3 regions of the Sinorhizobium mexicanum genome follow, and region 2 is predicted to be linked to each of the others. Evidence: riboswitches for the same ligand, from Rfam matches in the RefSeq annotation. Region 2 holds a riboswitch; each other region holds the start of a gene.

Region 1 (10,549 bases), on a different replicon from region 2:
ATTGCCGATCGCCTTGCCGGCCGCCTCGACGAAGGTCTTGTTTTCGGGAGAGTCGTGCGAGACGGCATAGTGGAACGTCGTCTGAAGGCCGAGCGCGGCTTCACCCAGCGCCGGGAGGTCGGACTCCTGCGTCAGGTCGCCAGGCGCAAAGAGCTTGATGCCTGCATCCTTGAGCCCGTTTTCGTTATAGGCCTTGACGAAACCGAGCGTCGTCGGGCCGGACGGGAGGAAGGCGAAGACGCCCTGGGCGCCCGAATCCTTGACGCGCTGCATGATCGGCGAGAAATCGTTGGTGGCAAGCGGCATGCGGACCGCCTCGACGATCTCGCCGCCCGCCGCTTCGTACGCTTTCTTGAAGGCGTTCTCCGCGTCGACGCCCGGGCCGTAGTCACTGACGACCGAAATGATCTTCGAGACGCCGGCATCCTTCGCGACCTTGGCGATCGGCGTGGAGGTCTGCCAGAGCGTGAACGAGGTGCGCACGACCAGTGGGCTCTTGGTGACGATCGCCGAAGTCGCGGCATTCATGACCACGAGCGGCACATTCCCCTGCTCGAGCAGCGGCGTCACCGCCATCGCGTCGGGGGTGAAATAGAAGCCGGCGAGATACTGCACGCCCTCCTTGACGACGAGTTCCTGCGCCAATGCCTTCGACTGGGCCGGATCCGCCTGCGGCACGTCCCGGTAGATGACCTCGACATCATCGTCGCCGACCTTGCTGCCGTTCAGCGCCATATAGGCGTCGATGCCCGCCTTGAAATTCTTGCCCTGCAGCGCGAACGGGCCTGAAAATGGCCCGATTACGCCGATCTTGATCGTGTCGGCCTCGGCTGCCCCGCTCATTGCCAATGCCGCCAGTGCGGCGAGAATGGTCCGTTTCATTTTTCCTCCCTGCGATAGCCGGCTCACTCCCGTCCGGCATCGTCTATTTATTAGCGTTCAACCTCATGCTCAGTCTGTCATGTCCGACCGCGATAAATAATGAAATGTCAGCGCTCGTTCCATAACTGATGGGTTATGTTATCACGACGAAGCTTGCGTCTAGGTTCTCCTGCCAATGTAACGCGTCGGCACGCAAAACGCAGGCTCGATCTCGTCGCCGCAGTTCCGTTGGGGCGGCCGAGGTGGCCATGTCGAAGTCGCGATCAAAACGGCAGGCCCACATAGTTTTCCGCAAGCGCCATGGCGGCCGCTTGGGAATGGGTGAGATAGTCGAGCTCGGCCTCCTGGATCTTCTGATCGAAATCGCTCGTGTCCGGGAAACGATGCATCATCGTCGTCATCCACCAGGAAAAACGGACCGCTTTCCAGACGCGCGAAATTGCTCGGACCGAATAGGCGTCGAGGCCGGCGTTCGAGCGATCCTCGTAATGCTCGATGAGCCCCTCGTAGAGATAGTGCACGTCGCTTGCTGCAAGGTTCAGCCCCTTGGCCCCGGTCGGTGGCACGATATGGGCCGCATCGCCGACGAGGAACAACCGGTGAAAGCGCATCGGCTCGGTGACGAAGGATCGAAGCGGCGCGATCGATTTTTCGAAGGATGGCCCGGTCACCACCCGTTCGGCATGGTGGGCCGGCAGCCGGCGGCGCAGCTCGTCCCAGAAGCGCTGGTCGTCCCATTCCTCGAGCTTATCGTCGCGCGAGCACTGGATGTAATAGCGGCTGCGACTCATCGATCGCATCGAACAGAGTGCGAAACCGCGCGGATGGTTGGCGTAGACCAGTTCGGGGCTAACCGGCGGCACGTCGGCGAGGATACCGAGCCAGCCGAAGGGATAAACCTTTTCGAAGGTGCGGATGGACTTTTCCGGTACCGATTTGCGACTGACCCCGTGCGACCCGTCGCAGCCCGCAATGAAATCGCAGGCGATGCGGTGCGTGGTGCCGCCCTTCTCGTAGGTGACGTAGGGTGCGTCGCCGTCGAAATCATGCGGCGTTACGTTCGCAGCCTCGTAGAGCGTCGATGCGCCGGTTGCCTCCCGACGGTCCATGAGATCGCGGGTGAGTTCCGTCTGGCCGTAGATCAGCACGCGCTTGCCGTCGGTCAACCCGAAGAGATCGATGCGATGGTCGCGACCGTCGAAGGCGAGTGAAAAGCCGTCATGCGGCAAGCCTTCGGCATGCATGCGGCTGCCGGACTGCGCCTCGTCCATCAGACGCACGGTACCCTCCTCCAACACGCCGGCCCGCACCCGGCCGAGGATGTGATCCTTGCTCGCACGATCGAGGATGACATTGTCGATCCCCGCCTGTGTCAGCAATTGCCCGAGCAGGAGACCGGACGGTCCCGAACCGATAATGACGACCTGGGTTCGCATGGACCTCCTCCCATCGAGCACGCGGTGCGCGAGATCGAACTTTTTGGCCGCCGGCGGACCGGCTGCCCCACGTTGCGCCCGCACAAAAATTGTCTTTTGTCAGGAAGTTTGCGCGCCGTCCGGGCTTGTCTCAATGGACATTTCAGCCAAGAAATTGCACTTATCGAACATCGCGGCTGGGTGAAGAAGATGAAGCGGGCGGTCCCGACATATGAGCTTTACGGCGAGGAGTCCGGAGAACGGCCTGATTTCTGGCTGCATTGCGAGACGATCCCCTCGCGCAGCAGCCTGCACCATTGGGAAATCGGCCTTCACCGCCATCAGAGCTTCTTTCAGATCCTGTACATCGCCGAGGGCTCGGGCGACGCCGTATTCGGCGAGACGTCGCAGGCAATCTCTCCCCCGGCGGTAATCACCATCCCGCCCACCGTCAGCCATGGCTTCCGCTTTTCCCGCGACATCGACGGTTTCGTTTTCACGATCCTCGCGTCACACCTGCCGGCTGCTCCGGGCGGCCGCAGCAGACTGGGTACATGGCTGGCAAAACCTTGCCTGACGCCGCTCGGCGAAAGCGAGGACGGCCGCTACGTCGCCGAGACCTTGCAGCGCCTGGCGGAGGAATGGGCGGCGCGGCGCAATCACCGCACCGGCCTGCTCGACGCTTATCTCTCGACGGTGCTGGCGCTGACGGCGCGGCTGGCAGAAGCGCCGCGTGTCGACGCGGCTGCCGCGGAAAGCGAAAACGAGCGCCGAATGGAGCGGTTCGACGCCCTGCTCCGACAGCACGTTCTTGCGCACCGGCCGGCGGCGTTCTACGCCCGCGAACTCGGTCTGTCGCAGACGCATTTGAACCGCGTGGTCCGGTCGATGACGGGACAGAGCGTGCACGAGGTGATCGCCGAAAGGCTCTTGAACGCGGCGCGGCGCGAGCTCGTCTTCACCCGTGCCAGCGTCCAGGAGATCAGCTTCCGCCTCGGCTTTTCGGACGCGGCGTATTTCTCGCGCTTCTTCGTCCGTCACCTCGGAACTACGCCGCGCGCGTGGCGGATGGCGGAGCGGCAAAAGCTCGGCGTGTGACGCTGCGTATGCCCTGCGCCCTAAGACGCCGGCAATTCCTCGATCGAGTCCACCCGATCGGGATAGAATGCCATGTGGTCCTTGATTTCACGCACCGCTGCATGCGGGTTTTCATAGGTCCAGATGGCGTTCTTCGAGCGCTCGCCACCTGGCGTGACGCTGTAGTAGGAAGCGTCGCCCTTGTAGGGGCAATGCGTCGAATGATCGGTGCGCGCAACGAGCGACATGTCGACGTCCTTGCGGGGAATATACTGCACCGGCGGATAGGACGCCTCGCGCAAGGTCAGTGCATCGCGCGTATCGGCAACGACGCGGCCGTCGAGCTTGACGACGACGCGCGCTGGATTGTGGTCGATGATGATCGGATGATCGGGCCCGGGAATCTTGATCGACTTGTCTGACATGAGCGAACACCTCCGGATTTTGATCCTTCTTACATAGGGTCAGGCCTCCGGCATCCCAAGGGCTGCAACCGTCCATGCGGGCTGCACCCGGCCAACCGCCGAAAAAACAGGGTTGACGCAGCGGCGATATCGGTGACTATTTGCACTCATTCACCAGGGGGGTCCCGGCAAGGGGCTGAGATACTGCTAAAGCGCGCAGTGACCCGTTGAACCTGATCCAGTTCATACTGGCGTAGGGACGGTGCAGACGTGCGAAGGCCAGGATTCCGTGTGTTCCCGTGATCCATCGGCGTAGCGTCTTTTCATCCTTCCGGCTTCAGAACTGGGTCTCCAACGCGAAAACTTTGGAGCCTCAAGATGAATGTTATCAAGCCTCTCGCAGCGCCATCGGTCACGCAGGGTCCTCTTCCGGCCTCGCAGAAAGTCTACAAGCCCGGCGAGATCCATCCCGATATCCGCGTGCCGATGCGCGAGATCGCGCTGCATCCGACCTCCGGCGAGCCGCCGGTGACGGTCTACGACTCCTCCGGCCCCTACACGCTCGACAACGCGGATATCCGCATCGACCGGGGCCTGCCGGAGCTTCGCCGCCAGTGGATCCTTGGGCGTGGCGACGTCGAGACCTATCAGGGCCGCAGCGTCAAGGCGGAAGACAACGGCTTTGCCACCGGCGAGAGGCTGACGCCGGAATTCCCCGTTCGCCGTGAGCCGCTGCGCGCCAAGCCGGGCCAGGCCGTCACCCAGCTTGCCTATGCCCGCGCCGGCATCATCACGCCCGAGATGGAGTTCATCGCCATCCGCGAGAACCTCGGCCGCAAGGCGGCAAGGGAGGCGCTCACGCGCGACGGCGAGAGCTTCGGCGCATCGGTTCCCGATTACGTCACGCCGGAATTTGTCCGCCAGGAAGTGGCGGCGGGCCGCGCCATCATTCCGGCCAACATCAACCATGCGGAAACCGAGCCGATGATCATCGGCCGGAATTTCCTGGTGAAGATCAACGCCAATATCGGCAATTCCGCCGTCACCTCGTCGATGGCCGAGGAAGTCGAGAAGATGGTCTGGGCGACGCGCTGGGGCGCCGACACGGTCATGGACCTTTCGACCGGCCGCAACATCCACAACATCCGCGAATGGATCATCCGCAATTCGCCGGTGCCGATCGGCACTGTTCCGCTCTATCAGGCGCTGGAGAAGGTCAACGGCATCGCCGAGGACCTCACCTGGGAGGTCTACCGCGACACGCTGATCGAGCAGGCGGAGCAGGGGGTCGACTATTTCACCATCCATGCCGGTGTGCGGCTGCACTACATTCCGCTGACCGTCAATCGCGTCACCGGCATCGTTTCGCGCGGCGGCTCGATCATGGCCAAGTGGTGCCTGCATCACCATCGCGAAAGCTTCCTCTACGAGCACTTCGAGGAGATCTGCGACATTTGCCGCGCCTATGACGTCTCCTTTTCGCTGGGCGACGGCCTACGCCCCGGCTCGATTGCTGACGCCAACGACAAGGCGCAGTTCGCGGAGCTCGAGACGCTCGGGGAGCTCACGAAGATCGCCTGGGCGAAGGACTGCCAGGTGATGATCGAAGGCCCCGGTCACGTGCCGATGCACAAGATCAAGGAGAACATGGACAAGCAGCTTGAAGTCTGCGGCGAGGCGCCCTTCTACACGCTCGGCCCGCTGACGACCGACATCGCGCCCGGCTACGACCACATCACCTCGGGTATCGGCGCGGCGATGATCGGCTGGTTCGGAACCGCCATGCTCTGCTACGTGACGCCGAAGGAGCATCTGGGGCTGCCCGACCGCGACGACGTCAAGACGGGCGTGATCACCTACAAGATTGCCGCCCACGCCGCCGACCTCGCCAAGGGTCACCCGGCCGCGCGCATCCGCGACGACGCGCTTTCGCGCGCGCGCTTTGAATTCCGCTGGGAGGACCAGTTCAATCTCTCGCTCGACCCGGAGACCGCACGCAGCTTCCACGACGAAACTCTGCCGAAGGAGGCGCACAAGGTCGCGCATTTCTGCTCCATGTGCGGCCCGAAATTCTGTTCGATGCGGATTTCCCACGACATCCGTGCCGAGGCGCAGAAGGAGGGCCTCGCGGCCATGGCGGCCAAATACCGCGATGGCGGCGATCTTTATATGCCGGTCGGCGAAGAAGCGCAGCCGGGAGAGTAGGAATGACGGTATTGATCAAGGGAGCCGGCGTCGCCGGCCTTGCCGCCGCCTTCGAGCTCAGCCGCCGCGGCATCGCGGTGGAGGTGATCGATACGGCGGAAAACGTCGGCGCCGGCGCTTCCAGCTATGCCGGCGGCATGATCGCGCCCTATTGCGAACGCGAAGCGGCCGGTGAAGCGGTCTTGACGCTCGGGCTTTCCGCGGCCGACTGGTGGGAAGAAGCCGTCCCCGGCGAAGTGTTCCGCAGGGGCACGTTGGTTATCGCCGCGGGACGGGACAGCGGTGAGCTCGACCGCTTCGCCGCCCGCACCCGCGGATACGAATGGGTCGGCGGCAACACGATCGGAGAGCTCGAACCGGACCTTGCGGGCCGGTTCGAGCGCGCGCTGTTCTTTCCCGAAGAAGCCCATCTCGATCCGCGAAAGGCAATGGACGGCCTTTACACCGCGCTCGTCGAGAGAGGCGTCCGCTTCCATCTCGGGAGCCCCGATCTGCCGTCGGATACGTCCTTCTCGGCAGTGGTCGAATGCACAGGCGCGGCGGCGATTGCCACCACGACCGGCCTTCGTGGTGTGCGGGGTGAGATGCTCTTTCTGGAAACCTCCGAGATCAGCGTCTCAAGGCCTGTCCGCCTGCTTCATCCACGCCACCCGCTCTATATCGTGCCGCGCGACAACCACCGTTTCATGGTCGGTGCGACCATGATCGAAACCGATGATGACGGGCCGATCACCGCCCGCTCGGTGATGGAGTTCCTGAACGCCGCCTACGCAGTTCATCCCGCCTTCGGCGAGGCTCGCGTCGTGGAGATGGGCGTCGGTGTCCGGCCCGCCTTTGCAGACAACCTGCCACGCGTCCTCGACCGCGACGACGGCTTCGCGATCGCCGGCATGTACCGCCACGGCTTCCTGCTTGCCCCCGCCATGGCGCGGCAGCTCGCAGAAAAGCTCTGCGGAGCGGAGCATCCGCCGTTCTCACCCAATCCTCCTTTCCGACAGGGAGCAACCCAATGACCTACATCGTCAACGGCGAGACCTTGGAGAGCAGCGCAAAGACGCTGTCGGAGCTGCTGCTGGCGCTCGAATACGAAGGAGACTGGCTCGCAACCGCTGTCAACGGCGAACTCGTTCACCGGACTGACAGGGCAAGCCATCGGCTCAATGATTGCGACCGGATCGAAATTCTTTCGCCGATGAAGGGAGGCTGAAGATGCTGACATTATACGGACAGGAACTTGGCTCGCGCATGCTGCTCGGTACGGCGCGCTACCCCTCCCCCGCCATCCTCGCCGATGCCGTCCGGCAGGCGGGCACGGAGGTTGTCACGGTGTCGCTCCGTCGTGAAACGGCCGGCGGCCGCTCGGGCGGCGCCTTCTTCGAACTCATCCGCGAGCTCGGCGTGCGCGTGTTGCCGAATACGGCCGGCTGTCATTCCGTATCGGAAGCGGTGCTGACGGCGAAGATGGCGCGCGAGGTCTTCGGTACGAACTGGATCAAGCTCGAGGTGATCGGCAATCACAATACGCTTCAGCCGGACGTCTTCGGGCTTGTCGAGGCGGCCCGCATCCTCGCCGGCGAAGGCTTCGAGGTCTTTCCCTATACGACAGACGACCTCGTCGTTGCCGAACGGCTGGTCGAAGCGGGCTGCAAGGTGCTGATGCCCTGGTGCGCGCCGATCGGCAGTGCCATGGGCCCGCAGAACATCGCGGCGCTTCGAACCATGCGCGCGCATTTTCCCGACGTGCCACTGATCGTAGATGCTGGCATCGGCCGGCCCTCACATGCAACGATCGTGATGGAGCTCGGCTACGACGCGGTGCTGCTCAACACGGCCGTTGCCGGCGCCGGCAATCCGGCGCTGATGGCCGCAGCCTTCGCCAAGGCGATCGACGCCGGCCGCGCCGCCTTCGAAGCGGGCATGCTTGAACCGCGCGACATGGCCGTGCCCTCGACCCCCGTCATCGGAAAGGCAGTCTTCTCGTGAAACTCGACCCGTTCTACCTCATCGTCGACAGTGCAGACTGGATCGAACGCCTGGTGCCGCGCGGCGTGAACCTGGTGCAGCTTCGGATCAAGGACCGCGCCGAGCCGGAACTCAGAAGCGAGGTCCGCCGCGCCAAAGCGATCTGCGCCGCCAATGGCTGCCAGCTGATCATCAACGACTACTGGCAGATCGCGATCGAGGAAGGCTGCGACTTCGTCCATCTCGGCCAGGAAGACCTCGCCGTGGCCGACATCGCGGCGATCCGCGCCGCCGGGCTGAAGCTCGGCCTCAGCACCCATGACGAGACGGAGCTCGAAACCGCGCTCGCCGCCAAACCCGACTACGTGGCGCTCGGTCCGATCTATCCGACGATCCTCAAGAAGATGAAATGGGAGCCGCAAGGGCTTGCCCGCATCTCCGCCTGGCGCGAGCGCGTGCGGCCGCTTCCGCTGGTCGCGATCGGGGGGTTGAACACCGATCGACTCGAAGGGGTCTTCGCCCACGGCGCAGACAGCGCTGCCGTCGTCACCGACATCACGCTGAATGCCCACCCCGAGAGCCGGACACGGGAATGGATCGAAAAGACCGCGCGCTGGCGCTGAACCACGCGCTCCCAGAGATGCGCTGTGGACGATCGGCGTCACGCCGCACGATTCGCGCCTCTGTCGGCGGCCAGCTTTAGATCCTGAGCGTAAACCAGCCCGGGCTCGACGATCCATTCCCCGGTCTGGAGCGATTGGACATCGAACCGGCCCCGCTCGTCGCGCGGCGCAATACCGACGAAGCGATAGCGAAGCCCGTCACCGTCGACGGCTGTCTCGCGGATCGGACGGCCGGCGAGATGGCCGATGACTCTTCCTTCGAATTGCACATTCGCCAGGACGAAATACTCGACTGGCAGGCTTCGGCTGGCTCCCCAGGTAATCCTAAAGCCGTTCTTGATCTTCATCGTCTCTTACTCGCTGGAAAACATCGGCCGCCAAGCTGGCCGATACTCATCGCCAGGTCGGGCGCGACCTCGCTTGACGCGACAACTGTGGAATTCTGAAGGCGGCGCCGCACCAAAAACGGTGTCCCGTTCCACGCCACCGTGACCCGAAGTCGCATAGGAAATCGATACGTCACTCATCCCAAAGACATGAGGAACGCATAAGTTCCCGGCAGGCCGGCCACGTTGCTTTCGCTTGCCTTTTCGGTAAGGGCGACCGTCAGCCTGGGCGTTCGCCCAAGACTACGCGCCTGCAGTCGAATCCGCCGAGGCGAAATTGCCGGAAAAGGCAAAGACATCGATCGGCTCGTCGAGCCCCCTTACCGGATGGGAGCCGAGATTTTCCAACTCGCCTTGGCATCTGGCCATTTCGACGAAGGCCCTGGAGAGCAGAATGGGCCGTTTGATCACCTTTGTCAGGCTTTCGAGGCGGGAAGCGATGTTCACGGCCGGCCCGATCACCGTGAAATCGAGGCGTTTGCTTGAGCCGATATTGCCGTACATCACGTCGCCCACATGGACGCCGATGCCGTAGCCGAGCGGTTCATGGCCCTTTTGCACGTTCTCTTCGTTCAACCTGGCAAGCGCCGCCTGCGCTTCGCTGATCGCGCTGAGAAGATTGCTGCAGGCCATCGGATCGCTCAGCGGGAAAATCGCCAGCAGGCCATCGCCCATGAACTTGAGTATCTCGCCGCCATGCCGCTCGATCGGCTCGCACATCGCGTCGAAATAGCCGTTCAGCAGCTCGATCACGTCGTCCCGCGGCCAAAGGTCGGACAGTTTCGTGAAATCGCGGAGATCGCAGATCAGGATCGCGGCGCCGACCGTCACCCCGCTGCCGCGCGTCGTCGCGCCGGCCAGGATCTGTTCGCTCGCATGCGGCCCGACATAGGTCTCCAGCAGCGTGCGGGCGAAGCGGTTCTTCAGCCTGATCTCGCTGACCAGCGCCAGCGCAGGCAGGAGATCGGCGAAGACTGCCATGTCGTCGTCGCTGAAGCCGCCCGGCCTGTCGCTGGCGAAGGTAACCGCATGCCGCTTGCCGAGCGTGTGCTCGAGCGGCCAGATGAAATAGTCTGTAAGACCGCTGGCGCGCAGTTCATCATAGAGGGGGTATTGCGGGCCGCCCGCCGCGGGGTCGTCGAGGTGCGCCCGCACCTCCGGCGCGCCGTTGTTGAACTCGTGCAGCGGGCTGTTCAGATACTGCTCCGTATCCTCGATGCCGTATTCATAAGTCTGCAGTTCCGCCTCCGACAGCCCTTTCCGCCAGAGGATTCGCGCGCCGATCCATTGCGGATGGTGAATCCTGAAATGAAGCGAGGCCCGAGCGACCGGCACGCCGGCCGCCACCAGCCGTTCGCACATTTCGACGAAGATGTTGTCGATGAAACGCTCGCCGCGCGTCTCGTTGATCAGCCAATCAACGATTTTCCGCCCTTGCATCGGCCGGGTTGCGTCGTCCCGGCGCGCCTCGGCGAGGCTTGGATTCAATAGCGACTGCATTGCGACACTCCATCATCGCCGACGGCGCTCGCGTCCTCTCGGACGCATAGAGGCCGCTGTGGCGCTTCCGATCGCTACATGTTCCTATCCTCCAA
Region 2 (10,549 bases):
GCGCACGCTTGCGGCGCGTAATCGCTAAAAGTTGGCAATAGCAGTTGGAATTAGCCGCGGCGGGCGACCTGCCGCGGTTTTTTCATATGCGGCTCTCCTTCTCCCTCTGCTTCGCGCAGCTTGTCGTCGGATGCTGCCGGCGCGCACAGGGGCCGCGCGCGAACGGTGTTGCGGTACCAGAAGTAGCTGACGATCGCGGCTAGCCCGAAGCCTGGGATGATCGTGCCGAGCGCCACTGCCGGCACGCCGACGAGCGCAGCAAGCGCGCCGCCGAAAAGCCCCGCGCTCATCTGGATGAAGCCCATCATCGCCGATGCCGTGCCGGCGATGTGCGGAAACGGAGCCATCGCCCCGGTCATCATGTAAGGCATGACGAAGGCAATGCCGAACGCATAGATGCCGACGGGGCCCATCACCGACAGGAAGCTCGGGGGGAGAACGTGCATGGTAATGGCGAGCAGAAGGCTGGCCGCACCAATGAAGCAGAGGCCGGCCGGCACCAGTCCTTGCGGCGAGAAACGCCGCATCAGCAGACGCACGGTGACCGTACCGGAAAAGAAGAGACCCGATTGCATCAGCATGCCGACGCCGAACTGGGTCGGCGTCAGGCCGACCTGGTCGATCAGCACGAAAGGCAGCATCGTCGCCTGGGCATAGAGCGCGCCGACGGCACCGGCGATCACCAGCGTCGACGACAGGAAGCGACTGTCCGTCAAGAGCTCGCCATAAGCCCTCAGGATCGGCCGCAAGTGCCCCTTGCTGCGGTCCGGCGTCACCGTTTCCACCATGAAGAATTGCACGATGAAGCACGCCATCAGGGCGAAACCGACCATCAGGAAGAAGATCGACTGCCAGCCGAAGAGGCCGAGCGCGATGCCGCCGAGCGTCGGCGAAACCGCCGGACCGAGCGCCAGCATCATGCCGATCATGTTCATGATGCGGGCGGCGGGGGTGCCGGTGAACTGGTCGCGCACGATGGCGCGCGCCACCGTCATGCCGACGGAGGCGCCGGCCCCCTGCACCAGGCGCCCGGCCAGCAACACGCCGACCGAGGGAGCGAAGGCGGCCATCAGGCTGCCGGCGAGATAAATCGCCATGAAGATCAGCGTCGACGAGCGGCGTCCGATGACGTCGGAGAGCGTGCCGGAGACGAGCTGCGCAAAGGCGAAGCCGCCGAAATACAGCGACAGCGTCATCTTGATCGCCGCCTCGCTGGTGGCGAAGGCGCGAACGAGTTCCGGCATCGCCGGCGTATAGAGCGCCATCGAAACGGGACCGAGCGCCACCAGGAACGCGCCGATGATGCTCGTGCGCCGCTCGCTCATCCTGAGCGTCATTCGGCCGCCCCTTTTTCCCTATTGCTTTCCTTGCCGGCGAGGCAGGGATCGAGCCGGCGAAGGTTGTCGCGCAGGACCCGGAGATTGCCACGCAACAATTCCAGCCCCCCCTCGCCCAGGCCTTCGGTATAGCCGCCCATCATTTCGCGCAGGCCCGCCATCATCTCGTCGATGAGCGGATCGGCCCGGTCACTGACGACGACGTTCTTGGCGCGCCGGTCGGCCGGGTCCGGCACCCGCGCGACGAGCCCCAGCGCTTCCAGGCGATCGAGATAGGCCGAGAGCGTCATCGGCTCGATACCCATGCGGGTCGCAATTTCCGCCTGCTTGATGCCTTCCGTGGTGGCAACCTGGATCAGCGTGCGCGCTTCGCCGGGCGTGATCCCGAGCTGCATGGCGTTGACCTTGCGGTCGAAGGCGCCGCGAAGCAGCCGGGAGACGTCGTTGAGCAGCATCCCGATCGTCTCGGATTCAAGTTTTCTCGGCATCTCAATCGTTCACAGGGAATAGTAAGTTTTACTTATCATATTCCTAGAACGTGTTCAATGTGGGGCGATGAGCAAACGGCTGTCCTGAGGACTCAATCAAGCCTCTTCTACAAGGCGGAGACGCGCCCGCTCTCGTGATCCGGGAGACCTTAGCCTTCGAGCTCTTCGCGCAGCATCTCCAGCTCCAGCCATTCCTCTTCCATCCGCGCGAGCCCACCCTTCAGCTTTTCCAGTTCGGTGGCGATTTTGGCAAAGCTGGTCGGATCCTTCGAAAACAGGTTGGGATCGGCCATCCTCTCTTCGCGCCTGGCGATCTCGGCTTCGGCCTTGGCAATCTCCTTCGGCAGGTTTTCCAGCGCGAACTTCTGTTTGTAGGAAAGCTTGCCCTTGGCCTTCGGCGCCTCGGATGCAGCCGCCGGAGCGTCGGTCGATTTGGCCTTCTCGGCCTTCTCGGCCTTCTCGACCTTCCGCCTGTCCTCGATCGCGCCCTTGCGCTGCGCCATCATGTCGGAGTAGCCGCCGGCATATTCGATCCAGCGGCCGTCCGGCGCCTCCGGATTGGCCGGCGCGATGGTCGAGGTCACGGTCCGGTCGAGAAAGTCGCGATCGTGGCTGACGAGGATTACGGTGCCTGCAAAGCCTGCAACGATCTCCTGCAAAAGGTCGAGCGTTTCGATATCGAGGTCGTTGGTCGGCTCGTCGAGGATCAGCAGATTGGTGGCGCGCGCCAGGATGCGCGCCAACATCAGCCGCGCACGCTCGCCGCCTGAAAGCTCGCGGATAGGGGTGCGGGCCTGCTCCGGCTGGAAGAGGAAATCCTTCATGTAGCCGGTGACATGCCGCTGCTCACCATTGACGAGCAGGGTCTCGCCGCGCCCGTCTGTCAGGTAATGCGCCAGAGTGTCGTCGATGCTGAGCTCATCCCGCTTCTGGTCGAGCGTCGCCATCTCGAGATTGGTTCCGAGCTTGACACTTCCGGAGTCCGGCTCGATCTGGCCGGTCAGAAGCTTGAGCAGCGTCGTCTTGCCGGCGCCGTTCGGGCCGACAAGACCGATCCGGTCGCCGCGGTGCACGCGGATCGAGAAGGGCGCGACGATCGTACGATCGTCATAGGCCTTGGTGATCTTCTCCGCCTCGATGACGAGCTTGCCGGACTCCCTGGCGTCGGCGGCCGTTGCCTGCACCGTGCCCTGCGGTCCCTTGTGGCCGCGATAGCGCGCCCGCATGTCCTGCAGCTCGCCGAGACGGCGCATGTTGCGCTTGCGCCTGGCGGTCACGCCGTAGCGCAGCCAGTGCTCCTCGCGTTCGATCGCCTTGCCGAGCTTGTGCTGCTCCAGTTCCTCGGCCTCGAGCACCTCGTCGCGCCATGCCTCGAAATGGGCGAAGCCGCGATCGAGCCGGCGCGACTGGCCGCGGTCGAGCCAGACGGTCGCCGTCGAAACCTTTTCGAGGAAGCGCCGGTCATGCGAGATGAGCACCAGCGCCGAGCGGCTGCGGACGAGTTCGTCCTCCAGCCATTCGATCGTCGGAAGATCGAGATGGTTGGTCGGCTCGTCGAGGAGCAGGATATCGGGCTCCGGCGCCAGCACCCGGGCAAGTGCGGCGCGCCGCGCCTCGCCGCCCGAAAGCCGCCGCGGATCCTCTTGCCCCGTCAGCCCCAGATGCTGCAGCAGATAGGCGACGCGATAGGGATCATCGCTTGGGCCGAGCCCCGCTTCCGCATAGGCCTGGACCGTGTCGAAGCCTTCGAAATCCGGCGCCTGGTGCAGGTAGCGCACCGTCGCCGAGGGATGGCGGAAGATTTCACCCGATTGCGGCTCGACGAGGCCCGCAGCCATCTTCATCAGCGTCGACTTGCCCGAGCCGTTGCGGCCCACGAGGCAGATGCGGTCGCCGGGCTCGACCTGCAGGTTGGCGCCGGCAAGCAGCGGCGTGCCGCCGAAGGTCAGGAAAATGTCATCAAGCTTCAGAATCGGTGGCGCCAAGGCTTCAGGCTCCGGAAAGATCATAGGGTCGGGCGACAATGACCGCCCGGCCGGATTTCAAGGAAAAGCGGACCGGCCCCTCCGCAACGTTGGAAATGGTCCGCGACGAACCGAAGGGCAGCGCGAAATCGTCGAGCGGATAACGCGCATTTTCGATGGAAAGGCCGGAAAGTGCGCTGAGGCCAAGAATCGAGAAGAGGCTGCCTTTGGGAAGGTCGATCTCCTCCGAGCCCTCCAGCAAGGGATAGGCTTCCTCCTCGCCGGAGGTCATCAGCACCGGCAACCCCTCTTCGGCGATCGCCACGGCGCGCAGCAGATGCAGGAAGGCATGGTCGCTTCTGGTGCCGCCGAGGGCACCGACGAAGATCAGCGACGTCGCACCCCGCGCAAGCGCCGCCTCGACGCCGATTTCGCCGTCGGTCGCGCTCTTGGCGGCTGGATAGCTCTCGCGCGGCACCGCGGCGAACGCGGCCAGCAAGGCGTCGTCGGTCGAATCGAAGTCGCCGACCCAGAGCTCGGGAACAATACCAAGCGCCTTCGCATGGCGCATGCCGCCGTCGGCCGCGATGAAGCGACTGCCGGAAAGTTGGCTCGCAAGTCGCTCGGTGCGGGTGAGCGCGCCCCCGAGAAGGATGGTGAAGGGTGATCCAGTCATGGCAGAAGCCCATAGCGCAAAGCGGCAAGCAAGGAAAAGGCCGAAAGCAGTTTCCGGCCGCCGTTTCGCCAACGCAATTTGCGCGGATCAGGTTCCGGACGGGTCTTCATCGGGAAAAAGCATGCCCGCATAGATGCCCGGCGTCGAATCCGGTATCTCCACCGCGCCGACCGCGCGGGCGTAAAAATCGACAGGACCGACACCGCCGATAACGGCGTAGCCGTAACCGGCGGCGCGCATCGCCATCAGGCTTTCGATAAGCAGTGCCTCGCCGATCCCCTGGCCACGCATCGCTTCATCGACGCCTGTCGGCCCGAAGAAGCCAAGCGCGGTCACGTCATGGCAGGCGAAGCCGACGATCCGGTTCTCGTGAACGGCGACATGGATCCGCGCCGGGGTTGAGGAGAAGGCGGCCTCGGCCTCGCCGACCCAACCGGCGCCGAACCGTTCTTCGATCCAGGCGATCACGATCCTGCGTTCCGCAGCCATCGCCCGGCGAATGCTGACGCCAGGACCGAGCCGGGAAGCACGCCTTTCAGGCAAGGCGTAGAGACGAACGAGCATGTCTGGCATGAGAACCCTCCCCCACTACAACGTCCTTTGCGCGCAAAGGACGTTGTAGCACTTTGAATTGCTGCTGCAGGCGAACAAACGCCGCCGACAAGTGTTTGGTCTAATAGCGCAGATGGCTTGGACGGCAAACGTTTCCGCCGAAACTCGGCTTGCCAGACCTGCCGCCGAAAGCTAAATCTTTGCTGCTCTAACGGGGTGCCTTCGGTTCGCTTCATGGAACCAAGGCTGAGAGGCCCAAGCCAACCCGCGGAACCTGATCCGGCTCATACCGGCGGAGGGATTAGAAGCGATCGGACCGATGCGCCTCCTTTTCCCGCAACATCACCAACAGGGAGAGAGGTGCCCGTCATGTCCATTTACACCAAGTTGCTTCGCCGGCTGGCGATTACGACGATCGCCGCGGCTTTGCCGTTCGGCGCCAGTGCCGCCGAGAAGACGCTGACGATCTACACCTATGAGAGTTTCATCAGCGAATGGGGCCCTGGCGCAAAGGTCGCCGAGGCCTTCGAGAAAACCTGCAACTGTGACGTCAATTATGTCGGCGTCGCCGACGGAGTCGAGCTTCTGACGCGGCTGAAGCTCGAAGGCGAGCAATCGAAGGCGGACATCGTGCTCGGCCTCGACACCAACCTCGTCGCCGAAGCCAAGGCGACGGGCTTCTTCGCCCCGCACGGTCTCGACACCGCAGCCTTGAAGGTCCCGGGCGGCTTCTCCGACGACACTTTTGTTCCCTATGACTACGGCCATTTCGCCGTGATCTACGATACCGAAACCCTGAAGACGCCGCCGAAGAGCCTGAAGGAACTGGTCGACGGCGATCCTTCACAAAAGATCGTCATCGAAGATCCGCGCACCTCCACGCCGGGCCTCGGGCTGCTGCTCTGGATGAAATCGGTCTATGGGGACGAGGCGGCCGCTGCCTGGTCCAAGCTCAAGGACCGGGTGCTGACCGTGACCCCCGGCTGGTCGGAAGCCTACGGCCTCTTCACCAAGGGCGAAGCGCCGATGGTGCTGTCCTACACCACCTCGCCCGCCTACCACATGGTGGCGGAAAACACCGAACGCTATCAGGCCGCACCCTTCGCCGAGGGCCACTATATCCAGATCGAAGTGGCCGGCGTGACGAAGAACGCCAAGGAGCCGGAACTCGCCAAGGAGTTTCTGGCCTTCATGACCGGCCCGGAATTCCAGTCGATCATTCCGACGACCAACTGGATGATGCCGGTTTCGGCAACCAGGGAACCCCTGCCGGACGCCTTCGGCAAGCTCGTCAAGCCGGAAAAGACATTCCTGATGTCTTCCGAGGAGGTCGCCGCCAACCGCAAGGCCTGGATCGACGAATGGCTGACGGCCATGAGCAAGAACTGAGGCAGGCTTGTCCGGTGCGGCCGAAAGACGAATGACGATTGCCGCCGGGGCCTTCAGCCTCGGCGGCATTCTGCTGTTCGTCGGCCTAGCCGTGGTCGCCCTCCTCGCCCAGTCGGGCGGCGGCTATGCCGGCGCGCCCTTCGACGCCTATGTCTGGCGCGTCACCCGCTTCACGCTGCTTCAGGCATGCCTCTCGACGATCCTCTCCGTGCTCTTCGCGATCCCGGTGGCGCGTGCGCTCGCCCGGCAGGCAAAATTTTCCGGCCGCATCTGGTTGCTTAGGTTGATGGCGCTGCCACTCGGTCTACCCGCGCTCGTCGCAGCGCTCGGCCTCATTCAGATCTGGGGCCGGCAGGGCTTTCTCAATACTGTCCTCGCCGCGACCGGACTCAACGACCCGATCAGCATCTATGGTCTTTTCGGCATTCTTCTCGGCCACGTCTTCTTCAACATGCCGCTCGCGGCGCGGTTGATGCTTGCGGGGATCGAACGGATTCCGGGCGAATACTGGCGTACCACCGCCAATCTCGGCATGCCGTCGAGCGCAATCTTCCGCTTCATCGAGTGGCCGGCGATCCGCGGGCTGTTGCCGGGCATCGCCGGCCTCATCTTCATGCTCTGCGCCACCAGTTTCACGATCGTGCTGACGCTCGGCGGGGGACCTGCAGCAAGCACGATCGAAGTGGCGATCTACCAGGCGCTGCGCTTCGATTTCGACCCGCCGCGCGCGATCGCCCTTTCCGCCCTTCAGATCGCCCTGACGGGCGCGCTGCTTCTCGTTCTGAAGGTGCTGGCGCCACCACCGCCGGAGAGCGAGACAACCGGCAAAGCAATGAAGCGGTTCGACGGCATGAGCGGACAGTCACGACTCGCCGACGGGCTCTGGCTCGTCCTTGCGCTCGTTTTCGTCGGGCTGCCGTTCGCCGCGATCGCCTGTTCCGGCGTGCAGGCGGACTTGCCGAGGCTCGCCCGCGATGCTGCCGTCCACCGTGCATTCGCCACCAGCGGCGTGATTGCCCTTCTTTCAGCCGCGATATCCGTTGGGGCGACCGCCGTGATGATCCGCGCGCAGCAGGTTACCTTGATGCGACGACAGGCGGGAGCCGCCGCCCGGGGGTTTACCGGCATGATCAGCGCGAGCACCTCCTTCGTCCTGCTGGTGCCGCCGGTCGTCCTCGGCGCAGGCTGGTTCCTGCTGTTGCGCCCCTTCGGCGATGTCGCGCGTCTTGCGCCGGCCGTCGTCATCGCCATCAACGCGCTGATGGCGCTTCCCTTCGTCTATCGCGTGCTCGCTCCGGCAATGGCCACCCATGCGGCACGCACGGATCGGCTAGCGGCGAGCCTCGGCATCGCGGGCTTTCATCGCCTGCGATGGATCGACTGGCCACCGCTGCGAAGACCCTTGCTCATGGCCTTCTCTTTCGCCATGGCCCTGTCCCTCGGCGACCTTGGGGCGGTGGCCCTGTTCGGGTCGCAGGACATGACGACCTTGCCCTGGCTGCTCTACAGCCGCATGGGAAGCTACCGCACCGCTGATGCTGCGGGACTTGCATTGCTGCTCGGCCTCATCTGCCTGGTCCTCACCGTGCTCGGCACGGCGGGAGAGGACGGCGCGCGCGAAGGAAGAGACGCATGAATTCGCCAGCCTCCGTTTCCACGGCGCTTTCGCTCCAGGATGTCGAAGTCCGTTTCGAAACGATGACGCTCGCGTTCGACTGCGCGATTCCGCCCGGGCAGATCGTCGCGGTCGTCGGTGCCTCGGGGTCGGGGAAATCGACACTGTTCAACGTGATCGCCGGCTTTGAAGAGCCGGAGCAGGGCGCGGTCCATATTCTCGGCAAAGACATGGCTGGCCGTCTGCCGGCCGAACGCCCGGTATCGGTGATCTTCCAGGAGCACAACCTCTTTGCCCATCTCGACGCCGCGACGAATGTCGGCCTCGGCATCAACCCGGCGCTGCACCTGTCCGCCGTCGACCGCGCCAAAGTGGCCGATGCACTCAAGCGTGTCGGCCTCGACGGCTTCGGCGGGAGGTTGCCGCCGACGCTTTCCGGCGGCGAACGTCAGCGCGTGGCACTTGCCCGCGCGCTCGTCCGCCACCGTCCGCTGCTCCTGCTTGACGAACCCTTTGCCGCTCTCGACCCGGGCATGAGAGCGGAAATGCGCGAGCTTTTGCGCGATCTCCACGACGAGGAAGGCAATACGATCCTGATGATCACGCATCATCCCGATGACGTGAGACTGCTCGCCGACAAGGTGCTTTTCCTCGACCGGGGGCGTATCATCGCTCACGACCCTGTCGATCGTTTTGTCGAACGGCGCGACATCACGGCGATCAACCGCTTCCTCGGCCGCGAATGAGGTTTGCCGTCGGCCGGCCACCGCAGCGATTCAAAGCGCTCCGGCGGCCCTTGCGCATCTTAAAACATGCACGGCGCAGGAGAGAATTTTTCGCCAGATTGCTGTTCGCCACAATTTGACCGCCGCGTTGTGCGACGCGCGGGATATCCGACGGTTGGCGCGATGTTCGCGCATCCGTTGCTGTGATACCACGGGGCAACTATTTCTACCGTGATCAGCTATGCAGACGGCGCTGAAATCGCTACAGCACGATGATGGCTGAAACACCCAGGCTGGGACACTGTATCCGGCTGAAAAAGTAGAATTTTTTCGACGTCGGCGCTCTAGTTGTGGCACGCGCCGGCGGAGGGGAACGGGCTGAGGCATGGTTAGGCATACAGTCATCGATGGCCGGATTCCGACGCGACGCGGCGGCAAGAATGCACGATTAATGGTTGCATTCCTGGCGACTGCGCTCCTGTCTGCCTGCCAATCGGTAATTGAACAGACCTACGAGCCGACCGTCTCGCCGTCGTCAAATCCGCAGATCGTCGAGGAAGTGCAGAAGAACGATCCGCGCGCGCAGCTCGGCGCGCGCGAACACCCGCGGATCGTCGCGAGCTACGGCGGCGAATACAAGGACGCCAAGACGGAGCGACTGGTGGCGCGCATCACCGGCGCGCTGACGGCGGTTTCGGAAAATCCGCAGCAGTCCTATCGCATCACCATTCTCAATTCACCGGCGATCAACGCCTTTGCGCTTCCCGGCGGCTATCTCTACGTCACGCGCGGTCTCCTGGCGCTTGCCAACGATGCCTCCGAGGTCGCTGCCGTTCTCTCGCACGAAATGGCACACGTCACCGCAAACCACGGCATCGAGCGCCAGCAGCGTGAAGAGGCCGAGGTGATCGCGAGCCGGGTCGTCTCCGAAGTGCTTTCCTCCAATCTCGCTGGGAAACAGGCGCTTGCCCGCGGCAAGCTGCGGCTCGCCGCCTTCTCGCGCAATCAGGAGCTTCAGGCCGACGTGATCGGCGTGCGCATGCTCGGCGAGGCAGGATACGACCCCTATGCCGCCGCCCGTTTTCTTGATTCGATGGCGGCCTACGCCCGCTTCACCGCGGTCGACCCGGAAGCCGACCAGAGCCTCGACTTCCTGTCGAGCCACCCCAACGCGCCGCAGCGCGTCGAACTGGCGCGCCGCCACGCGCGTGCCTTCGGCGTCGAAAGCTCGATCGGCGACCGCGGGCGCGATTACTATCTGGCCGGCATCGACGGCATCCTCTATGGCGACAGCCCGCAGGAGGGTTATGTCCGCGGCCAGACATTCCTGCACGGCCAGCTCGGCATTCGCTTCGACGTGCCCGTCGGCTTCCAGATCGACAACAAGGCCGAGGCGGTGCTCGCGACCGGCCCGGGTGACATCGCGATCCGTTTCGACGGCGTAGCCGACACAGCGCAGCGCAGTCTCACCGATTACATCGCCAGCGGCTGGGTCACCGGCTTGCAGCCGGATACGATTCATCCGATCTCCGTCAATGGCCTCGAAGCAGCAACGGCGCGGGCGTCGGCCGATCGCTGGGATTTCGACGTCACCGTGATCCGCATCGACAACCGCATCTATCGTTTCCTGACCGCCGTCCCCAAAGGATCGAACGCGCTCGAAAGCACCGCGAGCCAATTGCGCGGCTCGTTCCGCCGCATGACGCAGGGCGAGGTTCAGTCGCTGAAACCGCTACGCATTCGCGTGGTAACGGTCAGGTCCGGCGACACGATGGCGACGCTCGCCGCCCGGATGATGGGAAC
Region 3 (10,549 bases), on a different replicon from region 2:
TTGAGCATTGTGCCCCCCGAGGAAGAATCCGACGGCTTTATCAATCTTGATCGGCTTCTGGCGATTGCCGCCCGCAGGGCAAAAATGGTCGCGGCCTTTGTTGTCCTCTTCATCATGCTGGGTGTCGTCTACCTGCTTTTCGCGACACCGACCTACACGTCCATGACGCAGGTTCTGCTCGACGAGAACTTGTCAAAGTTTGCCGAAGAAGAGCCAACGCCGGCAAACAGCCAAATGCTGGACACTCAGATCGCGAGCGCCGTGGAGATCCTGAAGTCCGGCGAGCTTGCCCTGCGGGTCGTCGACAAACTCAATCTTTCCGAGAACCAGACGATCATGAATCCGCCGCTTTCGCCGGTTGCCTACGTCAAGGATTGGGTGAGGACAGCGACCGGCCTCTTTTCGTCAGGTCCGACGGTTTCGGAGGAGGTATTACGCAAGAATCGGCGGCTGGCGGCGGCAGCGTTGATCCAGCAGGCCCTCACGGTCGAGCGCGTATCGCGAAGCTCGGTGGTGGCCCTCTCCTATAAGTCGAACGACCCCCTCCTTGCCGCAACCGTCGTGCGTGGCTATGCGCAGGCATATCTCACCGATCAATTGAACGCCAATTTCGAAGCGACGGAACGTGCTTCCGTCTGGCTGCAGGAACGCCTAACGGATTTGCGGCAGCGCTCCCTGGCGGCGGCACTCGAGGTTGAGCAGTTCAGAAGCGAAAACGGTCTGACTGCCGCGCGCGGCGAGCTGATGTCGGAACAGCAATTGTCGGACCTCAACAGCCAGCTCATCGTCGCCCAGGCCGACACTGCAAGTGCCTCGGCGCGCTACAACCAGTTCAAGTCGATTGTCGACCAGGGGCCGGAAACCGCCGTTAACAACGCGACGATTTCTCCCAAAGAGGGAGACAACATGGTGATCCGCGACCTCAGGGCCCGCTATCTCGCCGTCGTGAAGCGCGAGCAGGAGGTCGCCCGAAGCTTTGGCAAGGACCACCCTCAGGCTGTATCACTGAGGGCCGAGCAGGCCGACATGGGGCGGCAGATCTACCAGGAACTGCAGCAACTGACGGCGAGCTACAAGAATGAATATGAAGTCGCCCGCTCGCGCGAGCAGTCACTGCGTGAAAGCATCGAAGGAGTCGTGGGGAAAAACACGAATGCCAACAAGTCGCTCGTTCAGTTGAGGGACCTGGAGCAGAAGGCGGCGGCTCTGAAGACGCTTTATGAGTCCTATCTCGGCCGCTACGAGCAGGCCGCGCAGCAACGCTCCTTCCCAATCGCCAAGGCTCGGGTCATCTCCGAAGCCGGCGTTCCCACCGCCCCGTCGAGCCCGAAGAAGACCCTGACGCTTGCACTTTCCGCCGTGCTCGGCTTGATGGCCGGCGGCGCCTTCGCCGCCTTCCAGGAGTTCCGCGAGAGAACCTTCCGGCTTGAAGACGATGTGCGCACAATCCTCGGTCACAAGTCGCTCGGTTATGTGCCGCTGATCGGTTCACGGACAAAGAAAAGTGCGGAACTCGTCCGCACACGCTTTGCCTCCGACAGGCAACCGGAAATACTCGGCGAGGAGACGGTGGCCTTCCAGCGCCTGTCGCGCATGGTCCTCGAAGCGCCACAATCCTCCTTTGCCGAGACCTTCCGGAATGCCAAGCTTGCTTGCGATCACATGCTGCACGGCAACGACAGCCGGGTGATCGGGATCGTGTCAGCGGTTCCGGACGAAGGGAAATCGGTCATCGCCGCAAACTTCGCGGCGCAGTTGGCCGCCAGCGGAAAGCGGACGCTCTTGATCGATGGCGATATCCGCAAGCCCGGCCTCACCCAGATGATCACGCCCGCCCCCCGCACGGGGCTCGTCGAGACGCTGATGGGTGAAGCCACCTGGCCCGCCGGCATCAAGGTCGACCAGCGCACCAAACTTGCGATCTTCCCTGTCGGCGGCGGGGCGTCCAACCATCAACCCCATCAGAGCCACGAACTGCTCGCCTCGGCGGCCATGGCAAACCTGATCGAGAATGCGCGCAGTTCGTTCGACTACGTCGTCGTCGACCTCGCTCCGCTCGCGCCTGTGGTGGATGCGAAGGCCTTTGCTCCGCTTGCAGATGGTTTCATCTTCGTTGTCGAATGGGGAAAGACACCGTCCCGACTGGTGCGCGACGTGCTCCATTCCGAGCCGCAAATCAATTCCAAGGTGCTCGGGGTCATCCTCAACAAGACCGACATGGACGAGCTTTCGAAGTACAGCGACTTCGGCGGCGTCGAGAAATATCGACACCGTTACGGCAAATACTATGTCGAGCATTCGATCAGCGGGGACCGGCCCGCGGCGTGAGCTAATGGATGCCCGCATCTGCCATGCAGCGTCGACGCGCGACGCTGCATGTTTTTATCCTTAGAATCGGCTCCTTGAAACTACGCAATTCCGGACGGAAAACCGTTACACACTTCTCCTGGAATTGCTCTAAGGAAACATGCGGTAGGTAGCTACGCACGCCGCAAGGCCTATCATTTCGTTACTTTATTGGGTCAATAAAATGATCTAAATCCTTGAAATTTCTCGTCTGATCGAGACGTCCTTACTACGGCTTTCGATCGACCCTGAAGATCCAGGCCAGCGCCATCAGTGCCACCACGCCCGCGAGGATGGCGAACGCCAGGAGATAGAACAGGGAAAACTCCAAGAGGCTCGGAACGAGCCGCAGCGCGCGACCCAGCACCGTCGGCGATCGGCGCCAGTCCGGCAATTCGTCTCGGTTGAACGCTTCCAAACGACGAGCAAGGAACTGCATCTATCCTCTGCCTTCGTGGAACCGGCTACAGCGCCGCGCGTCCTGAGACGCGCAAAGGCCGCTGAAGCGATTTAAATTGCCGCTTGTTTTATCCGTAAATCGGCTACGTTTTAGGAATCACGCGGTCATCCGTTAACCTTGGACGAAAACATGTTGCATCGCAACAATGGCGACACCGAGGCGGCGGCTGTGTTGGGATGCGGCTTCGATAATGCCCTGCCATCCCCATATCACCACCAACGGTGGAAGTGGTGCACGGGCCCCCGTCCTTCGCCCACAGACAAGGTATTCGCCGCGGAAAGCGCAGCATGCAGGTAGGCCTTCGCCTCGCGCACCGCGTCGATCAACGGCCGTCCGAGCGCGAGGCCGGCAGCGACGGCCGCCGAAAGCGTACAGCCCGTGCCGTGATCGTTGCTCGTCTCGATCCTGGCTGCCGGGAGGCGGATAAGCGTCGTGCCGTCAAAAAAGAGGTCAGTTGCTTCGCTGCCCGTCCGATGGCCGCCCTTGAGCAGCACCGAACGGGCACCGGTCGTCAGAATGACTTCGGCCTGCCGCGCCATCTCCGTTTCATCCTCGGCGATCGAACGGCCGGTCAGCAATGCGGCTTCGGGCAGGTTCGGAGTGGCGACCAGCGCCAGCGGCAAGAGTTCCTCCGTCAGCGTCGCCACAGCATCCGGCTGCAACAACCGGTCGCCGGAGGTCGCCACCATGACCGGATCGATAACCGCCTGCTTGCCGAAGCGGCGCAGCCCGCCGGCGATGGCGGCGATCGTCTCCTGGCGCGAGACCATGCCGATCTTGACGGCAGCGACGTCGAGATCGGCAAAGACCGCGTCGATCTGTGCCGCGACGATTTCCGGTGAAAGGTCGGCGACGGCGGTGACGCCCTTCGTATTTTGAGCCGTCACGGCGGTGATGACGCTGGCGCCGTAGACACCGAGCGCGGAGAATGTCTTGAGGTCAGCCTGAATGCCTGCCCCGCCGCCGGAATCGGAACCGGCTATGGTCAGCGCGATCGCCGTCATCGGGCTTGCACCTCGACAACAGGCAGAAACGAAAGATTGAGCATCATTGTCGGTCTCCAGATTGGAACATCACGGAGATCCAGGAAATCGCGAAGAAGTGGCGAGAGCGCCTTCAAGGGTGCTGTTCCCGTTCCTACGCCGGCATGACCCGGATCAGGTTCAAGGGTCCGGCTCACCGCCGTCTCAGCACCGCCCGGTGCTCCCCTCGGAATGTCGGCATTGTATCGGACAGCGACGCCGGTCTGTCAACAAAGTAGCAAGCCTTCTCAATCTCGTTGCCTGCGAACTCGGCGAACGCGCCATCGATGCGCTCGCCGCACGCGTGCGCTTGATCACCGCGATGCAGCTCGAGCACGACTGACCGCGAAGTGCCTATGTCCTCTCGTGCATGAAGGCCCGCGATGCCCAGCACCCGATCGCGCGCAGGCGGCTAACGTCGAGACCGTCGCGCGCACTTGCCGAAATCCCCGCCAGCACAGCCATCACATAGTCGGCGATCTCGTCCGCCTGGTCTGCCTCTCGGCGGGCGATCGCATCGCGCACCAGCTGACGGCTCTGACGCCAGAGCGTCTTTGCCTTATCGCAGGCGACGGCATCCGTTCCGCCGCGCGCGCCTTCGATCACCAGACAGCCGGTGGCGCCAGGATCCGCCGTATAGGCAACGGCTGCGGCTTCGAATAGCGCTGCCAGCGCTTCGTTAAATGCCTTGTCCGGCGCAAGCAGGCGCTCGAAGTCCAGGCCTTCCGTCTTCGCGTAGCGCTCGAGCGCACGCCCATAGAGATCGGCCTTGCTGCCGAACGCGGCATAGAAGCTCGGCGGATTGATTCCAAGCGCACCCGTCAGGTCCGCGAGGCTGACGGCGTCGTATCCCCGTTGATGGAACAGTGCCTGCGCCTTGCCGACGGCTTCATCGACATCAAAGGCACGGGGCCGACCGCGCGGTTTCGCATTTTTTGTATCGTGCACTACAAAATTCCTTGCGCTCGTCTCCTGCTCATATTATGTAGCACTTACTACATTTTTTCTCAAGGAGAGAGCAATGACCAGTTTCAGCGGAAAGAAGATCTTCGTCATCGGCGGCAGCCGCGGGATCGGTGCGGCAATCGTCCGGCGTTTCGCCAATGAAGGTGCGGTCGTTTCCTTCACCTATGCCGGGGCAACCGAGGCGGCAAAGGCACTGGCCTCGGAAACGGGCTCGACTGCGATCCAATCGGATGCTTCGGACCGCGATGCCGTCATCAAGGTCGTGAAGGATCAAGGCGCGCTCGACGTCCTCGTTGTGAACGCAGGAACCCTGGTTCTCGGCGATCCTCTGGAGGTGGATGCGGATGCCGTCGACCGGATGATCGACGTGAATGTGCGCGCACCCTATCACGCGGCGGTCGAGGCCGCGCGGCAGATGCCCGAAGGCGGTCGCATCATCATCGTCGGCTCGGTAAACGGTGATCGCATGCCCTTTGCAGGCGGTGCCGCTTATGCGCTGACCAAGTCTGCCGTGCAGGGCATGGCCCGTGGTCTCGCCCGTGATTTTGGCGTTAAGGGCATCACGGTCAACGTCATCCAGCCCGGCCCGACATCGACCGACATGAACCCGGAAGACGGCCCGATGAGCGATTTCATGCACAGCTTCATGGCGATCAAGCGCCATGGCCGCCCGGAGGAAGTCGCCGGTCTTGCGGCCTACCTCGCTGGCCCCGAAGCCGGTTTCACGACCGGAGCGCTTCATACCATCGACGGCGGCTTTGGCGCCTAGTGCGCGGCCATGATCCGACCCCATGCGGCGGTTGCATCCGGGCATGGGGTTGTGGCCTGTGTGCAATATCTCCGGACACGCGCAAAACGAGGCTCGCAAGAAGGCCACGCCGTTGCGAAAGCTGCACATTTTGGTGAAAGCGGCTCTCCACGACAGATCGTGATTGGACTTCGGCACGCGCAAGAGTCACTTTTATAGTGGGCTGAATTCGGAACTGGGGCGGAGCAACTATCGTCTGAATGGAGGCCAAAATGAAGCACCATGCACTCGAGCAACTGCAGATCGTCGCAGAGGTCAAGCAGGACTTCCCGCGCCGGCTTACAACGCGCGCAGAGCGTCTGGAACGCTGGGCGGAACTCCTCGAACAAATTCCGCACAGACACCTCTCGACGCTGCACGAGACCGAGTACCAGCCGGCCAGAGTGCGTGCGACCATGCGCGGCGACGACTCGCCGATCTCGGTCGCATTCAAGGACCCCGTCCTGCGCGCAGCCGGAATGGAAAATGACACTTATGGCGAAGCAAAGCGGTTCTTCGAACTGAGCGACGAGCAACTGCACAGGGTTATCTGCTATTGCCACTTCGGTGCTACGGTAAGCGCTGCGACGGCGGCCCGTCACATCCGCTCGGCGATAGCCGGCAAGCAGACAGGCCTGTTCGCGCGTTTGCGCGCCATATTTGTCGGTTGAGGCCAGCCGGCCACGCTCTGCGGCCTGATGGTTGAAGCGGTTGGCCGCTTGGCCTGACCGCAAAGCAGATGCTTATGGCTGGCTTATCTGCATCAACCCGACCGCTTCGGCCGGGATGAGAACGTTTGGTCTCCTGGGTTCGGGGCCCGCCTGTGGCCCCGCCTCTTCATGCGCGCGGGATTTCGTCGATCGCGGCCGCATGGGTGGCAATTGGCCGCCGTGGTCCCTGCGAGATAAGCCAACATCCTTCGCGACAGAAATCCGCTCGTGCGGCAATCAAAACAGCGTCGCGTCGAGATCGTGCCCTTGCTGCTGTGGCATCGTCTCAGTCCCCCGGTCCCTCCACGTCGCGACCCGTTTTCGCAACCGCCTCCAGCCGGTTGGCGAACTCACGCCTCAGTGTCCGGCGCAACTCGGCCGCACGATGTCGGCGTTGATCGGCTGCAGTCTCCGGACGCCATTGCGGCACCTCCACCGGGCGGCCCCCGCTGTCCACCGCGACCATGGTGAAATAGCAGGAGTTGGTATGCCGCCGGGTACCGGCACGAATATCTTCCGCCTCCACGCGAATGCCGACCTCCATCGACGTGCGGCCGGCATAGTTGATCGAGGCGCGGAAGGTTACCAGTTCGCCCACATGGATGGGCTCCTTGAATATCACCTGGTCGACGGACAACGTCACCGCATATTGCTTGGAAAAGCGGGAGGCGCAGGAAAAGGCTACCCGATCGAGCAGATTCAGAAGCGCGCCGCCGTGCACCTTGCCACTGAAGTTGGCCATGTCCGGCGTCATCAGAACCGTCATTTCAAGGCGTCGCGCATCCTGTTCCGTCGATGTCATGGGCTCTATCCTTTCGTTTCGCCTCTATTGCGCCGTGCTTCCGATCCGATGCGCAATCGAACACCGCCTTGAACGCTGGCTGTTTCTATCCTTAAACCGGCTATAACTTAAGGATACACATAGATAGCACCTGTCTGGCTGTTGACGCGACAACCCAACGGCTGACCGGCGAACGCTGCAAATTGTGGCCCCGCCCGGTAACACCACGACCTCCCTGCTCACCGATCGCGACATAGTCTCCGGTCACCAAGCCACCGCGACACTCTGACTTGTTCCCCAGCAGCGAAAGTGCTTCGCCGAACACGAGCATTCTCACTTTCGCTTGTCATTGTAGGCTCGTGGCGAACAAGGAGAAAACAATGGCGAATTACAAAGAGACAATCAGTCTTGCCCACGAAGGCGCAATCAATGCCCTGGCGACGGCCGTGCGCCACGCGGAAACGATGGGCGTCCCGCAATGCGTCTTCATCGTCGATGCGAGCGGCGAGACGATCGCCAGCATCCGCATGGACGGCGCGAAATACCTGAGCATGCATACGGCTCGCGCAAAGGCCCGCACCGCAGCCTCGATCAACGGGCCGACAGGCGCAATGGCGGTCGAATTCGGCGTTGCCGCGGGGATCGCATCGCAGGGCGGCGTGACGCATCTTGCAGGCGGCCTTCCCATTCGCTTCGGCGGCAAACTCGCCGGCGCTATCGGCGTCGGTTCCGGCACGAGCGAGCAGGATTTCGAGGTGGCTCGCGCCGCGCTGAAGGCAATCGACGCCGATCCGGTCTAGAGCAATTTCAGGAAAAGTGTGTAACGGTTTTCCGTCCGGAATTGCGTAGTTTCAAAGAGTTAGATTATTTCGCTGTTTCAATGAAACAATGAAATAATCTAAGCAGCAGTCGCCGGCCTAACCCTTCACTGCACCCGCGGTCAAAGACGCCGAGATCTGCCGGTACATCAACAGACCCAGCAAGGCGGGGGGCAGTGCCCCGAGCACCATGACGGCTGAGGCGGTGCCCCATTGCACGCCTCCCCCGCTGGCGGCGAAGAAGAATGACGCTCCGACCGTCATCGGCACCGCCCGGCTCGTCGTCAGCATCAGGCCGAAAAGGAATTCGTTCCAGGCCGTGATGAACCCGAAGATGAAGGTCGTGACGAGCGCCGGGCGCACCACCGGACGGATGATCATCAGCATGACCTGCCGGGAGCTGGCACCGTCCATCTTTGCCGCCTCGTCCAGCTCGGACGGCACGTCGGAGATCGCATTGACGAGGATGACGAGCGCCAGCGGCGTGTTGACGATCGTCAGGATCAGGCCGAGGCCGAGCTGCGTGTCGAGCAGCCCCAGCCACTGGTACATCATATAGAGCGGGATCGCGAAAATGATCAGCGGCACAGCACGCAAATTGATGATGAGCGGCAGCAGCGTGCGATTCCCCGCTTCGCTTCGGGCGATGGCGTAGGCGGCCGGAAAGGCGAGCGCGATCGCCAGTCCCGTACCGATCAGCGAGGCGACGGTGCTGTTGAAGAGATAGCCGTAGATGTTGAAGCGATCGGTCTCGCCAAGCACCCGCATGTAATTTTCAAGCGTCGGCTCGCCGATCCAGAACCCAGGATTGAACGACAGTTCGCGCGCGCTCTTGAGGGACGTGATCACCGTGACGAGGACGGGAAAATTCATCGCGAGCACGACGATCGAGAAGACAAGCCAGCGCAGCAGGTTGAGCATCGGTCAGCGCCTCCCGCGGCCTGTTATCCAGTTGAGGCCGTAAAGCACGGCGAGCGACGCCAGGAAAAGGACGACGGATGCCGCAACAGCCTTGCCGATCGCCCCGCCCTTGAAGAAGGCCTGGTAGATGTAGATCGAGAGTGAGGTCGTCGATCCGCCCGCCCCGCTGCCGGTGAGTGCGTAGACGTTGTCGAAGACGCGGAAGCCATCGATGAAGCGGATGAAGAAGGCAATCACCAGCGTCGGCAGCATCAGCGGCAGTTCGATCCACCAGAGCGCCTTCAGGGCCGACGCGCCATCGAGCGAGGCGGCTTCGCGAACCTCGAGCGGTATCGCCGCATAGGCCATGTAAAAGAGCAGGAAGGCGAATGGCGTCCACTGCAGGATTTCGACAACGAGCAGCGTGCGGAAGGCGTTGTCGACGTCGAGGAAGGCCGGGCTGTCGCCGAACCATTCGAACAGATAATAGGGCACCGGGCCAGCGAACTCGTGCAGGACGAGCCGGTACATGAGTCCGATCATCGCCGGGGCCACCATCAGCGGCAGCATCAAGGGCGCCATCAGGTATGAGCGCCTCGCCAGCAGCGGCGTGAGGAAGACCGCCAGAAAGAGTCCGATCAAACATTCCGCGAGGGCCGTCAGTACACCGAAGCGCATGGAAAAGGAGACGGCGCCCCAGAATTCGCGGTCGGCAAGCACCGCGGCGTAATTGCCGAAACCGCTGAGGCTCGGACTGCGCAATGTCTCGAATGAGACCGTCGAAATCGAATAGACCAGATTGACCGCCGCAGGAAAACCCAGAAAAAACAGGAGGAAACCCACGAGCGGTGTGAGATAGGCTCTGCCTTCGGCGCGGTTTACGATAGCCATTTCCATCCGCCAGATGCGCCGGACGCCAGGCTCTTGCCCAGCGTCCGGCTCAAAATTATTTCTTCAGCAGATCCTGCATGCCGGTCTTGGTGTGCGCCAATGCGTCTTCCAGACTTTGCTGGCCAGCCCAGTAGCCGGTGAATTCCTTTGCCTGCAGCTCGTAGATCGAAAGCGCGTTTGCCGAGGTGGCGCCGTTCATCACGTAGCCGTATTGGCTGGCGAATTCCCCGAGCTTGACGAGGTCCGGTCGCTCGTTTGAAACCTTGGCCGCAACGTCGGGGGCAAGCGCCGGCGAACCGCCGCTGCGGGCATAAAGCAGAGCGGCATCTTCGGTGGCCAGCCATTTGAGGAACTTGACGGCACCCTCCTTGTTCTTGGCATTCTTGTTGAGGCCGAGACCGAGCCCATGGATATGGTCGGCGCGGCCATTCGGGCCTGCCGGAGGCGCGACGATGCCGGTGACAGCCGCGACCGCAGGGGTCTTCTCCGTATTGGTCAAATCGGCGGCCGCGGCATTCCATTGCAGCGCCGTCGCCGCCTGGCCGGCGCCAAAGGCCGCGTTTGTCTCCGCATATTCGTAGCTGAGCGAATCTTTCGGCGAGGCACCGGCGTCATAGAGCTTCCTGTAAAGCTCCAGTCCGGTCTTGTAGGCGTCGGAATCGACCGTGACGTTGCCGTCCTTGTCCGTCCAGTCCGCACCGTAGGAACGCGGCAGAGACTGGAACACCATCATGTTGAAGAGCAGGTTCTTCATCTGCAGCACCGTGCCGTAGCGCACCGGGCTGTCGGAGTTCACCTGCTTGCTGAAATAAAGCGTCGTCGCCGCCCAATCGTCCCAGGTCCAGCTATCGGGATCCTTCGGCTGCAG

Evidence for each region. A riboswitch is a leader RNA that binds a small molecule or an ion and turns the genes downstream of it on or off. The one in region 2 is predicted to bind thiamine pyrophosphate.
Region 1: linked by a shared signal. The riboswitch ahead of thiC (phosphomethylpyrimidine synthase ThiC) and the one ahead of thiB (thiamine ABC transporter substrate binding subunit) in region 2 are both predicted to bind thiamine pyrophosphate.
Region 3: linked by a shared signal. The riboswitch ahead of thiD (bifunctional hydroxymethylpyrimidine kinase/phosphomethylpyrimidine kinase) and the one ahead of thiB (thiamine ABC transporter substrate binding subunit) in region 2 are both predicted to bind thiamine pyrophosphate.

The regions. Positions count from the first base shown of each region.
Region 1 covers NZ_CP041241.1:144,191-154,739, reverse strand. The annotation lists gene FKV68_RS24885 (ABC transporter substrate-binding protein) at 1-882, opposite strand, end outside; gene pobA (4-hydroxybenzoate 3-monooxygenase) at 1,146-2,318, opposite strand; gene FKV68_RS24875 (helix-turn-helix domain-containing protein) at 2,508-3,395, shown strand; gene FKV68_RS24870 (DUF427 domain-containing protein) at 3,416-3,799, opposite strand; TPP riboswitch at 3,945-4,056, shown strand; gene thiC (phosphomethylpyrimidine synthase ThiC) at 4,157-5,983, shown strand; gene thiO (glycine oxidase ThiO) at 5,986-6,996, shown strand; gene thiS (sulfur carrier protein ThiS) at 6,993-7,190, shown strand; gene FKV68_RS24850 (thiazole synthase) at 7,193-7,966, shown strand; gene FKV68_RS24845 (thiamine phosphate synthase) at 7,963-8,568, shown strand; gene FKV68_RS24840 (hypothetical protein) at 8,607-8,915, opposite strand; gene FKV68_RS24835 (adenylate/guanylate cyclase domain-containing protein) at 9,198-10,454, opposite strand.
Region 2 covers NZ_CP041238.1:4,187,854-4,198,402, forward strand. The annotation lists gene FKV68_RS19720 (argininosuccinate synthase) at 1-28, shown strand, start outside; gene FKV68_RS19725 (multidrug effflux MFS transporter) at 51-1,337, opposite strand; gene FKV68_RS19730 (MarR family winged helix-turn-helix transcriptional regulator) at 1,334-1,825, opposite strand; gene FKV68_RS19735 (ABC-F family ATP-binding cassette domain-containing protein) at 1,975-3,810, opposite strand; gene FKV68_RS19740 (thiamine diphosphokinase) at 3,815-4,465, opposite strand; gene FKV68_RS19745 (GNAT family N-acetyltransferase) at 4,553-5,038, opposite strand; TPP riboswitch at 5,220-5,335, shown strand; gene thiB (thiamine ABC transporter substrate binding subunit) at 5,387-6,406, shown strand; gene thiP (thiamine/thiamine pyrophosphate ABC transporter permease ThiP) at 6,414-8,042, shown strand; gene thiQ (thiamine ABC transporter ATP-binding protein) at 8,039-8,767, shown strand; gene FKV68_RS19765 (M48 family metalloprotease) at 9,198-10,549, shown strand, end outside.
Region 3 covers NZ_CP041241.1:1,121,200-1,131,748, forward strand. The annotation lists gene FKV68_RS29350 (polysaccharide biosynthesis tyrosine autokinase) at 1-2,328, shown strand, start outside; gene FKV68_RS29355 (hypothetical protein) at 2,576-2,785, opposite strand; gene thiD (bifunctional hydroxymethylpyrimidine kinase/phosphomethylpyrimidine kinase) at 3,016-3,810, opposite strand; TPP riboswitch at 3,924-4,026, opposite strand; gene FKV68_RS29365 (TetR/AcrR family transcriptional regulator) at 4,183-4,776, opposite strand; gene bdcA (SDR family oxidoreductase) at 4,850-5,563, shown strand; gene FKV68_RS29375 (hypothetical protein) at 5,815-6,252, shown strand; gene FKV68_RS29380 (acyl-CoA thioesterase) at 6,578-7,093, opposite strand; gene FKV68_RS29385 (GlcG/HbpS family heme-binding protein) at 7,453-7,872, shown strand; gene FKV68_RS29390 (carbohydrate ABC transporter permease) at 7,990-8,811, opposite strand; gene FKV68_RS29395 (carbohydrate ABC transporter permease) at 8,815-9,681, opposite strand; gene FKV68_RS29400 (extracellular solute-binding protein) at 9,737-10,549, opposite strand, start outside.